2 regions of the Pseudoalteromonas sp. NSLLW218 genome follow, and region 2 is predicted to be linked to the other one. Evidence: predicted binding sites of a transcription regulator. Region 2 holds the regulator's gene; the other holds the start of a gene.
The links. The regulator ArgR, encoded in region 2, controls arginine synthesis, uptake and breakdown. The targets are predictions, from matches to a motif close to ANTGAATANNTATTCANT.
Positions count from the first base shown of each region.

Region 1: argC (N-acetyl-gamma-glutamyl-phosphate reductase) is a predicted target of ArgR. The motif match lies at 3,418-3,435, and genes of this name have one in related genera.

Region 1 is NZ_JADYWO010000001.1:498,777-504,795, forward strand. Features, by position in the region: gene radA (DNA repair protein RadA) at 1-961, shown strand, start outside; gene I6E80_RS02270 (hypothetical protein) at 1,037-1,969, shown strand; gene argE (acetylornithine deacetylase) at 2,201-3,361, opposite strand; gene argC (N-acetyl-gamma-glutamyl-phosphate reductase) at 3,586-4,596, shown strand; gene argB (acetylglutamate kinase) at 4,597-5,364, shown strand; gene I6E80_RS02290 (ornithine carbamoyltransferase) at 5,372-6,019, shown strand, end outside.
Region 2 is NZ_JADYWO010000006.1:140,628-146,646, forward strand. Features, by position in the region: gene cgtA (Obg family GTPase CgtA) at 1-916, opposite strand, end outside; gene rpmA (50S ribosomal protein L27) at 1,057-1,314, opposite strand; gene rplU (50S ribosomal protein L21) at 1,331-1,642, opposite strand; gene ispB (octaprenyl diphosphate synthase) at 2,065-3,036, shown strand; gene mdh (malate dehydrogenase) at 3,122-4,054, opposite strand; gene argR (transcriptional regulator ArgR) at 4,280-4,747, shown strand; gene I6E80_RS10810 (Dyp-type peroxidase) at 4,755-5,654, opposite strand; gene I6E80_RS10815 (ABC transporter ATP-binding protein) at 5,703-6,019, opposite strand, start outside.

The DNA.
Region 1 (6,019 bases), on a different contig from region 2:
TCGTTTAAAGTTAAACTATAACCCTGACGAGCTTTATTTACTTTCAGAAACCAGTGTTGAAACTATTATTGAAGAGCTCGAGAAAAATAAAATTAAGTTTGCAGTAATCGACTCTATTCAAGCGGTTGTAACCGATACAGCAAATGGTAGCCCAGGTTCGCCTTCGCAAGTAAAAAGTGCCGCCCAAGCGTTAACTCAATACTGTAAGCAAAATGATGTAACCATGTTCATTATTGCTCACGTAAATAAAAATAACGAAATAGCAGGCCCTCAAACACTCGTACATATTGTCGATGCGCTTTTACACATAGATACCAATGATGGGCAAATTCGAACCCTTAGGGCAAATAAAAACCGCTTTGGTGATATTGATACTGTGGGCATTTTTAAAATGTGTGAACGTGGGATGTTGAGCGTGGATAATCCAAGTGAAATATTTTTATCGGGTTCTACAACCGATTCACCAGGGTCTACAATTACCTGTATTCGTAAAGGCAATCGTAATTTATTGCTCGAAATTCAGTGTTTAACGACCGAAACCGAGGCAGAATTTCCGCAGCGTGTTTGTGTTGGTTTAAATATGAACCGTATAAAAATGCTGACTGGTATATTACGCAAACACACTAAAACTAAAATATTTCACGATACTTTTTTTAATATTGTTGGCGGCTTAAGAATTGATGAAACAGAAACGTGTATTGATTTAGCATTGGTTACCGCATTACTTAGTAGCTTAAACGAATTTGTTGTACCTCGTACCACGTGTATTATGGGTGAGCTTAGCTTAAACGGCGATGTACGCCCAATCGACAGTGGTGTACCACGTGTTAAAGAAGCTGCACAACATGGTTTTACTGAAATATATATTCCATTTCGTAATTATCATAAATCAATGGAAGGGCTTGGTGCTAAAATTACGCCAGTTAAAACAGTACATGAGTTGCTTAGTTTAATTAATTAACACTTACGGGTGTTAATGTGTAATGTTACTCTTAAGAAAACTCGGTTTACACAAAGAATAGAATAAGGAAATAACATGAAAAAGTTAGTAATAGTTGCAGCAATTGTAGCTGCGGGCGTTGGTGGCGTGAGCTATGCAAATTATGTAGCTACACAAGAAGTGCGTGCAGAAGTAGATAAGCAACTTGCTTTAGTAAGCGATCAAACTGGCGCTACATTTAAATACGCTGGTTTATCGGCAAGTGTTATTTCAAAAAGCGTAGAAATAACAAACATGGAAGTAATAAGCCCTGAGGGTGACAATGTTGCTAATATTCAAAGCATTGAAATAACTGGTTACGAGCCAGATAAAATATCACCGCATACATCATTTGATGTAAAAAGCTTTCAGTTTGATCAAGATTTTGTTTCAAAATTACCTGCAGATACAAACGAAATGCTAGCGTCGGCAAGTTACGATTTACATTCATCACTTGATTACGATGAAGAGTCTGGCAACAGTGATGTTGTGGTTAAGCTTGATGCAAAAGATATTGTTAGTTTTAATATGGATATGGGCTTGGCTAATTCAAAAGCATTAATGGATGCTTCATTGGCGATTAGTAAAGCACAGCAAGAAGCGGGTAACCAGCCACTTACTTACGAGCAAGAGTTGCAGCAGCAAACACTTGTTGTGCAAGCAATGAGTAAGTTAGAGCCACGTAATGTTAGCTTTGTTTTAAATAATCAAGGTAAGCTAAAAGATTTATTATCAAGCGAGCTTGAAAAGCAAGGTATGACGCTTGAGCAGATGGAAATGACGCTAGAGCAACAGTTGCAACAAGCGCCTGTTACTGAAGACATAGCCGCAGCTTTAACTAGCTTTGCTAAAGGTTTAAATTCATTTAGCGTATCTGCAAAGCTACCTGAAGGTAAAACCATGATGGAAATTAATCAACAAGTTATGATGCTAGTAGGGCAACCTGAAGAGCTAGTTAAGTTTATTAATTTAGAAGTTAAAGGTGATTAAATATTAGTATTTAATTATACCAACTCCAATAAATAGCTGATCTATTTTACTTGCTAAAACAACCCATTTCTTTGTTGTAAATTTCGCAAAGGGAACAACCATTTACATCAATTTACGCCTAGAACTGAATTGTTTTTTCGGCGTAAAATTTAGATCACATACTTAATGGAATTGGTATTATCTAATAAAGGCGCCAATTGGCGCCTTTATTATTTGTGTTGTTATAAGCAGCTAGTGACCCTGATAGCTAAAGCAATTAGCTTTAATAATATCGGTGATTATTTGTTGTGATGGTTTTATTTTTTCCATCGCTAAAAACTCATCAGGTTGATGCGCTTGGTTAATTGAGCCTGGACCCATTACAATTGTTTCACAGCCAAGTTGTTGTATAAAAGGAGCTTCAGTACAGTAATTTACCGCGACCGCTTTTTGCCCCGCTATTTTTTCAGCCATTTTTACTAAAGCACTGTCGGTGCTGCCACTAAATGCCGGAATGGGTTCGTGTAAATCAATAACACTCACAGCGTTAGGGTATTGATCATTAATTTCTTTCGTTGCATCGTGCACTAATGCTTGTAGTTCTTTAATGCTTAAACCCGGTAATGGGCGCATATCTATATGCATTTCACAGCAACCACAAATTCTATTCGCGTTATCGCCCCCATGAATATTACCTAAATTTAATGTTGGATAAGGAATTTCAAAGTGATTTATTGAATACTTATGCTTTAGTTGCTCTTTTAAGAACATCAATTTTGTAATCACTTTATGCATTACTTCAATGGCGTTAAGGCCACGTTCGGGATCTGAGCTATGCCCAGAGCGACCAACTACTCTTATTGCTGTACTCATATGGCCCTTGTGCATAAATACTGGAGTCATATCAGTAGGTTCGCCAATTATACAGCGCGCAGGTTTTAAATTAGGGTGCTTACATATTTGCTGTGCACCTGCCATAGTTGTTTCTTCATCGGCAGTGGCGAGTATTAAAATAGGTTGAGTTTGCTGCTTTTCATCAAGCTCACTAATCGCATGTAATACAAAAGCAAAAAAGCCTTTCATATCAATGCTTCCTAGCCCGTACAATTTATTGTCGAGTTCGGTAAGTTTAAACGGATTGTGGTTCCAGCGGCTGTCATCAAAAGGCACTGTATCAGTGTGGCCCGCAAGCATTAATCCGCCATCGCCTTTCCCGCGTTTTGCTAATAAATTAAAGCGGCCCTTACTACCTTCTAGTTCAATAATTTCACACGTAAAACCAAGTGTTTCACACCAGTTTGCAAGGAGTTCGATTACGTTTTTATTGCTCATACACAGGTTGTCTTCAATTGCGCTAATAGAAGGGGCTGCAATCAATTGTTGATACATAGAAATAAACGAAGGCAAAGGCATAAAAAAATCCAAAATTATTATTCAATTTAATTGCATAACAATATAAAAGTATTTATGATGAATATCAATTCACTTTTTAAGCATAAATATATTAAAGTAAAGCTATGAAAATAATGCGACGATAATCTACAAATTCATTAAATTAAGTCTTAATTTAGCGTTTTAGCTAGTTTAAGCGAACAACATATATATTTAGCAGTAAATTTAAAAATAACGAGTAATCAATGAATGTAGTTATTATTGGCGCAAGCGGTTACAGCGGCGCAGAGTTAGCAAGCTTAGTTGCTAATCATCCAAACCTTACCTTAACAGGCTGTTATGTATCTGAGGGTAGCTTAGATAAAAATAAATTACTAAGTGATTTATATCCAGAGCACCTTGGCTTACTAGATTGTCCTTTACTTCCTCTTAGTGCATCAGCTTTTGATGACATTCAAAATGATGCTGACTATGTATGTTTATGTACCGATCATAAAGTAAGTGTTGATTTAGCGCCTCAATTTTTAGCTATGGGTAAAAAAGTATTTGATTTGTCTGGTGGTTATCGCCTAGCAAGTAATGATGATTACGTTACTTACTATGGTTTTGAGCATCAACACCCAGAGCTTTTAAATGAAGCGGCTTACGGTTTAGCAGAGTGGAACAGTGATGCTATAGCTAACGCAAAGCTAATTGCTGTTGCAGGCTGTTACCCAACTGCCGCACTTAATGCACTTAAACCGCTTAAAAAAGCAGGCTTATTGAGCAGTGAAAGTATTATTATTAATGCCGTATCGGGTGTTACGGGTGCCGGGCGTAAAGCGAGTGTAGGAACACATTTTTGTGAGGTATCGCTTGCACCTTATGGTTTGTTTAACCACCGCCACGGTCCTGAAATTGAACAACACCTTGGCCACAAAGTGTTATTTACACCGCATTTAGGTAATTTCCCGCGCGGTATTTTAGAAACTATTTATGTACAACTTAAGCCAGGCGTTACCAAGGAAAACGTTGCATCGGCTTATCAAGTACTTGCTAACGAGCCATTAATTCGTTTGTTAGGCAATAAAATACCTTCAATTAAAGGTGTAGCTAAGCAGCCATTTGTTGATATTGGTTGGCAACAACAAGGCACGCAGTTAATTGTAATGTCTGCGATTGATAACTTATTAAAAGGTGCTGCTGGTCAAGCTTTGCAATGTATTAATATTTCTATGAATTTAGAGCACACGACCGGCTTAAAAGGGGCGTTTTAAATGAGTAAAAAAACGTGGGTTATTAAACTCGGTGGTGCAGTACTTAATACAGAAAATGCAGCAAAAGCGTTATTTGATGTACTCAATGAGCAAAAAAATAATGAGTTTGTCATTGTGCACGGTGGTGGCTCTTTAGTTGATACATGGCTAAAGCAAGCCGGTTTTGCTAGTGCTAAACACCAAGGCTTACGTATTAGTCCAGCAGAGCAAATGCCTTATATAGTTGGGGCACTTGCAGGTTGTGCTAATAAACAATTAATGACTCAAGCGATTAATGCAGGGCATAAACCTGTTGGCTTAAGCCTTTTTGAAGCGGGTGTGACTGCTACTCAAAAGCTAAAAGCGCTTTGCTTAGTAGGTAAGTGCAAAAGCAACGACGATTCTATAATTAGTGATTTACTTAAAATAGGTCGTTTACCTATTGTTAGCTCTATCGGCTTTGATGAACAAGGGCTTTGGTATAACGTAAATGCAGATGAAGCTGCAGCGGCTATTGCTAGTGATTTAAATGCAGAACTTATTTTTATGACAGATGTAGAAGCGGTACTTGATGCAAATAAACAGCCGTTACATCAACTTGACACAAAACACATTGATACTTTAATTACAGATGGAGTAATTGTGGGCGGGATGGAGGTCAAAGTTAAGACCAGTCTTCACGCTGCCCAACACTTACGACGCGGTGTGTATATTTCCAGCTGGCAAAAGCCAGAAAATTTAACTGCTCTGCTACAAGGTGAGCATGTCGGAACAAAGATTACACCATAGGTTTATTATGTTTGAGAATTTTTTAACGGGTTTAGAGTTAGACAAAGAAGGCGCACTTAATTTATTAAAGTTAGCGCGCGATATTAAAGCAAAGCCAGAAAAATACAGCCAAGTATTATCAGGAAAATCAATCGTAACATTGTTTGAAAAGCAAAGTTTACGTACACGTTTATCATTTGATATAGGCATTAATCGCCTTGGCGGCCATGCTGTTTATTTAGATCAGCAAAATGGTGCTATGGGTGCACGCGAATCAATTAAAGATTTTGCACTTAATATTTCTACTTGGGCCGACGGTATTGTAGCGCGTGTTAATCAACACAGTACATTAACTACGTTAGGTGAATATGCATCAGTACCTGTAGTTAATAGCTTATGTGACTTGTACCACCCTTGCCAAGCTCTTGCTGATTTTTTAACACTTCAAGAAGTACATGGTGATGTAAGTGAGCTTAAAGTAGCTTACTTGGGAGAGGGCAATAACGTGACTCATTCATTGATGTTACTTGCTGCAACGCTAGGTACTGACTTTGTTGCTGTAACCCCAAAAGGATGTTCGCCAGATTCGCAAATACTTAAGAAAGCTGAACAAATTGCAGCAATGAATGGCGCATCAGTCATGGTGAGCGATAGAGTTGAAGCTGCGGTTGGTGCA
Region 2 (6,019 bases):
CGCCCAGTTCTTCTGCAATCGCTTCGCATAGCGCTTTTGCTTCGTCTTCTGGTAATAAATCTATTTTATTAAACACTAACCAGCGTGGCTTTTCAGCTAATTTAGGGCTGTATTGGTGTAGCTCGTTAATAATCGAGAATGCATTATCAACAGGGTTTGAACCATCTACCGGCATTACATCAATAATGTGTAATAACACACGACAACGCTCTAAATGCTTCAAGAAGCGAATACCAAGGCCTGCACCATCAGATGCACCTTCAATTAGACCTGGAATATCGGCTATAACAAACGATTTATTTGCTTCAGGACGTACCACACCTAAATTAGGAATAAGCGTCGTGAATGGGTAATCAGCTACTTTTGGTCTCGCTGCAGATACACTGCGGATAAACGTAGATTTACCTGCATTTGGTAATCCGAGTAAGCCTACATCAGCTAATAATAGTAACTCTAATTTTAAGTTACGTACTTCACCAGGTGTGCCCAATGTTTTTTGACGAGGTGCACGGTTAGTACTTGATTTAAAACGTGCATTCCCCAAGCCGTGGAAACCACCTTTTGCAACCAAAATTCGTTGACCATGTTGAGTTAAGTCGCCAAGTCCCTCTTGGGTATCAACATCCATGATGCGTGTGCCTACAGGCACCATAACAAATAAGTCGTCGGCTTTTCGGCCTGTACAGTTACGGCTACGACCGTTAGTGCCACGTTCAGCCCTATGGAAACGCTCAAACTGATAATCAATTAGGGTATTTAAGTTTTCATCAGCTTGTAGATAAACACTACCACCGTCTCCACCGTCACCGCCGTCTGGTCCACCATCTGGAACATATTTTTCACGACGGAAAGACACGATGCCGCTGCCACCGTCTCCAGCTTCTGCGCGAATTTCTACTTCATCTACAAACTTCATGATTACTCACTTTAGGGATTGGCTTGTTTAATAACTCTATTATATACCCAAGCCAACACAAATGCAGGCTTGGGTATATATTTTGACTGACTACAAAACAAAAAACCCCGCAAAGGCGGGGTTTTTAACTACCTTACTGATTACTCAGTTACGATAGTTACGTATTTACGGTTTAAAGGACCTTTTTGTTCAAACTGAACTTTACCATCTGCTTTTGCGAAGATAGTGTGGTCTTTACCGATACCTACGTTAGTACCAGGGTGGAAACGAGTTCCACGCTGACGAACAATGATGCTACCCGCTAGAACTGATTCGCCACCAAAACGCTTAACACCTAGGCGTTTGCTTTCTGAATCGCGACCGTTACGAGTACTACCAGCTGCTTTTTTATGTGCCATTTCTAAGTACCTCTAATTAAGCGCTAATGCTAGTGATTTTAACTTCAGTGAACCATTGACGATGGCCCATTTGCTTACGAGAATGCTTACGGCGTCTAAATTTAACAACCTTAATCTTCTCACCGCGACCATGTGAAACAACCTCAGCTGTTATCTTGCCACCGTTTACGAACGGTACACCGATCTCGATTTTCTCACCATCAGCAACTAAAAGTACTGAATCAAATTCTACTGCCGCACCAGTTTCAACGTCTAATTTTTCAAGACGAATCGTTTGACCTTCAGTCACACGATGCTGTTTACCACCACTTTGGAAAACCGCGTACATAATTAACTCCGTCTGTGCACCCTCAAATCGGCGCAACTAAAATATTCTTCGATAGGGCGCGAAGTTTACGCTAACGCGAAATAACTAGCAAGCCTATTTTGTAATTAAAATGAATAAAAAGTAGCTGCTTTGAGAGCAATTCAATATTTACCCCATTTTATATTAATTAGCCCTTTTGCCAAGCGCTTTTTAACTCTTAGTCGAAATAAATTAATGTACTCAAATATGACCCTCACAGCTTAATATCTAAGCACACCACAAACTGTATATTGATTATCAATTAATCAGTTATCTTGGCCAATTCAGTCTAAATTAAGTACTTTAATAGTGTTTTTTCAATCAATCGTCACAAAATATCGAGCTAGTGCATTTTTTGTTGTACAATCTGCGCCGTTCACACATAAAAATTGGCTCGGAGATCAATGGATATAAAAGCTATCCAGGCGTTAATCGAAAGCGATATGAATGACGTCAATCAACTTATACATGCGCAAATGCGCTCAGATGTGGCGTTAGTTAATCAGCTTGGTTTATATATAGTTAGCAGTGGCGGCAAACGCGTTCGTCCAATGCTGGCGATTTTAGCAGCCAAAGCGCTCGGTTATCAGGGTAAAGATCACATAACACTTGCAACAATTGTTGAGTTTATTCATACAGCAACGCTATTGCATGATGATGTTGTAGATGAATCAAACTTACGACGTGGCACGCCTACAGCAAATGCTGAATTTGGTAATGCTGCTAGCGTATTGGTTGGTGACTTTATTTACACTCGTTCATTTCAGCTTATGGTTGGCCTTGGCAAAATGCAGGTTATGCAAGTACTTGCCGATGCAACAAACATTATTGCTGAAGGTGAAGTATTGCAGTTAATGAACTGCAACGACCCAGACACTACCGAAGCCAGTTATATGCAGGTTATTTACTCTAAAACAGCTAAGTTGTTTGAAGCAGCGACAGGGCTTGCTGCCATTATTACTGAGCAAGACCAAGCGACACTTGATGCACTAAACCTGTACGGTATGCATTTAGGTACTGCATTTCAGTTAGTGGATGACGTACTTGATTACAATGCAGATGCTGAGCAGTTGGGTAAAAACATTGGTGATGATTTAGCTGAAGGCAAACCAACCCTTCCGCTTATTTATGCCATGCAACATGGTAGCGAGCAGCAAACACAGCTTATTCGTGATGCAATAGAGCACAGTAATGGTATGGAGCATTTAGAAGAAATTTTATCGGCACTAAAGCAAACTAATGCGCTTGAATTTACAATGCAAAAAGCAGAACTTGAAGCTGACAAAGCTATTGCGTGTTTAGACTTTTTAGCTGAGTCTGACTATAAGCAAGCACTTATAAGCCTTGCACGTATTGCGGTTGACCGCGACCACTAGTTTTAACTAGTTACACAGTGTGAAATTAATTCTGAGCAATAAAAAAGCCTGCAAATGCAGGCTTTTTTGTTGCTTAAATTGGCTATTACGCCATGAAATCAACACCTTCTTTGATGTCTTTTTTCAGTGTTTCAAGCATGTCATTTTTTGCTTTTGTTTCAAATGCGCTTAGTTCGCCGTAAGAAAGAATTTCTTCTACGCCGTTTTTACCTAAACGTACTGGATGAGCAAAGTACTCTGCATCGCCATTTTCAACAGCAACATAAGCGTAATCTACCACTTCTTCACCCTGTAGGCCTTTAACTAAAGACATACAAAAACGAGCAGCAGCTGCGCCCATAGATAGCGTAGCTGAACCGCCACCGGCTTTAGCATTTACAACTTCAGTACCCGCATTTTGGATACGTGGAGTAAGTGCAGCAACTTCTTCATCAGTGAAAGAAACACCTTCAACTTGAGAAAGTAGAGGAAGAATAGTTGTGCCTGAGTGACCGCCAATTACTGGTACTTTAACAGTTGCTACGTCTACGCCTTTAAGTTCAGCAACAAATGCTTCTGAACGAATAACGTCAAGCGTAGTAATACCGAATACGCGTTTAGCGTCGTAAGTACCTGCTTTTTTGAATACTTCAGCAACAATTGGAACTGTGCCATTTACTGGGTTAGTAATAATACCTACTAACGCTTTAGGACAGCTAGCAACAATGCCTTCTGCTAAAGTTTTGATGATGCCAGCATTTACATTAAATAAATCAGCACGATCCATACCTGGTTTACGTGGCATACCCGCTGGGATAAGAACGATATCAGAGCCTTCAAGCGCTTTGTTTAATTCGTCTGCGCCAAAGCCTGCTACTTTAACATCTGTTGGGATGTGAGAAAGGTCAACCGCAACACCTGGTACTACTGGTGCAACATCATAAAGTGATAATTCAGAGCCAGCTGGTAAGCCTGTTTTTAATAATAAAGATAACGCTTGGCCGATACCGCCTGCAGCACCTAATACAGCAACTTTCATTGGAATTCTCCGTAATTTGAGGTAGGAAACATTTGTGGCTCTTAAGATAATGAAATTAGCGACTAAAAACAAATTTATCCTGTCTATTTCAAGTATATTTTCGACCATAGTCGTAAACTTTTGTGATTTAACGCATCAAACTGGCAAGTTAACTAAACAACTGCTGCATAATTATTCATTTTTGTGTAGAATTTGCAGCATAAATAACAAAAACGAATAAAGACTATGCAACCACAAGATAAACAAGAAGCACTGGTAAAAGCATTTAAATCACTATTAAAAGAAGAAAATTTTGGCTCTCAAGGCGAAATAGTTGATGCGTTAAAAGATCAAGGCTTTGACAATATAAGCCAAAGTAAAGTATCACGCATGTTAAGTAAATTTGGCGCTGTACGCACACGTAATGCCAAGCAAGAAATGGTTTACTGCTTACCTGCTGAAATGGGTGTACCTACGGCTAAAAGCCCATTACGCCAATTAGTAATCGACATTATGCACAACGAAATGATGATCATCATTCGTACCAGCCCAGGTGCTGCTCAGCTTATTGCGCGTTTGTTAGATTCATTAGGTAAAGCAGATGGCGTACTAGGAACAATTGCAGGCGACGATACTATTTTTATCGCTCCTGCTAAAATATCTGAAATAGATGTAACACTTGAACGTGTTCGCATTTTATTTGATACGGTTTAATAGCAAACTAAATTTGTTTTAAAAACCCGACTGAAGGCGCAAAGAAAGCAGAACCCATATCGGCTTGAGTAAAATCAAGCCAGTGGTCGTAACAATCCCCTTCCCCTAAACGACTATTAAGTACTTTTTCAAATGCGGTACCCGTACAAGCGCATGTAATTGATAACATTCCCTGCTCATACACATCGCCATAAGGCATGCTCTGATTTAATAGTAGCGGTTGTCCGTCTTCGTCTTTTAGCTCACTTCGCGAAGCATGGCTGGTTTCAATTGCGGGGGTAATTAGTGTGTTATCAAGGCGCGTACGCCCCATTATTTGTTCTTGCTCGCTCAATGATAAGTGCTGCCACATCGTTAAGTCATGCTTATAACGCTGTACATGAATATAACTTCCCTGATCTTCAAAATTACCAGGGTTACTAATTAAAGCCGTAGCGCGCTTTTTTCTTCCATGAGCTGTATCGCCACCATAAATAAAACCATTAAAATCACGACCATCTAAAAAGCGAAAATTACGAATTTGCTCCACCAGCTCAACATCGGGGGCAAATAATTTTAAAATTTGCAGCGCAAATAAATGGTTAACGTCTTCACGGTCAGAGCGAATTTGCACAAATAAATCGCACGGTTGTACGCTCATTTGATGATCGCTATGGTTTATATTAGGAAAGCTCTGTAATTCGCTTGGGATGTATTCAGGGAGGATATGCGGCCAATATTGCGCACCGATAGCAACCATACAAGAGAGCATTGATTCTGAAAATTGATCGCTAAACTCTTCTTCAATGGCGCTTACTTGTTTTAACTTTGCGCGAAGTGATTCATCTTGACCATCAAACACATTAAAAAATAAGTGCAAACCGTGTAAGTTTGCTTCAGCACAAATCCCTGATTGCGCTTGCGCCATTGTTATTCCTTAGTTTTACAGATAAAAACACAGCGAATAACAAATTAATTACGATTCGAAAAAATTCACCGTGTGAGGTTTTATTTTTATTATAACCTGCTCATTATTTTCAAATGACTGGCCATATTGTGCAGCAACTTCAATTTCTTGTTCATCAATAACAACCGAATAAACATACGCCGAACCAATAAAGCGACGACTTATGATTGTAGCTCGCTTGCTGAATTTGTCACTTTGGTTATCTGCCACTAATTCTATTTGATGGGGGCGTACATATATGAGCCCGACGCTTACGTTATGTTTACTCTCAACATAAGATTCGACTAAACCAAATGGTGTTTTATATTCAGTTGCTGTTAATGCTT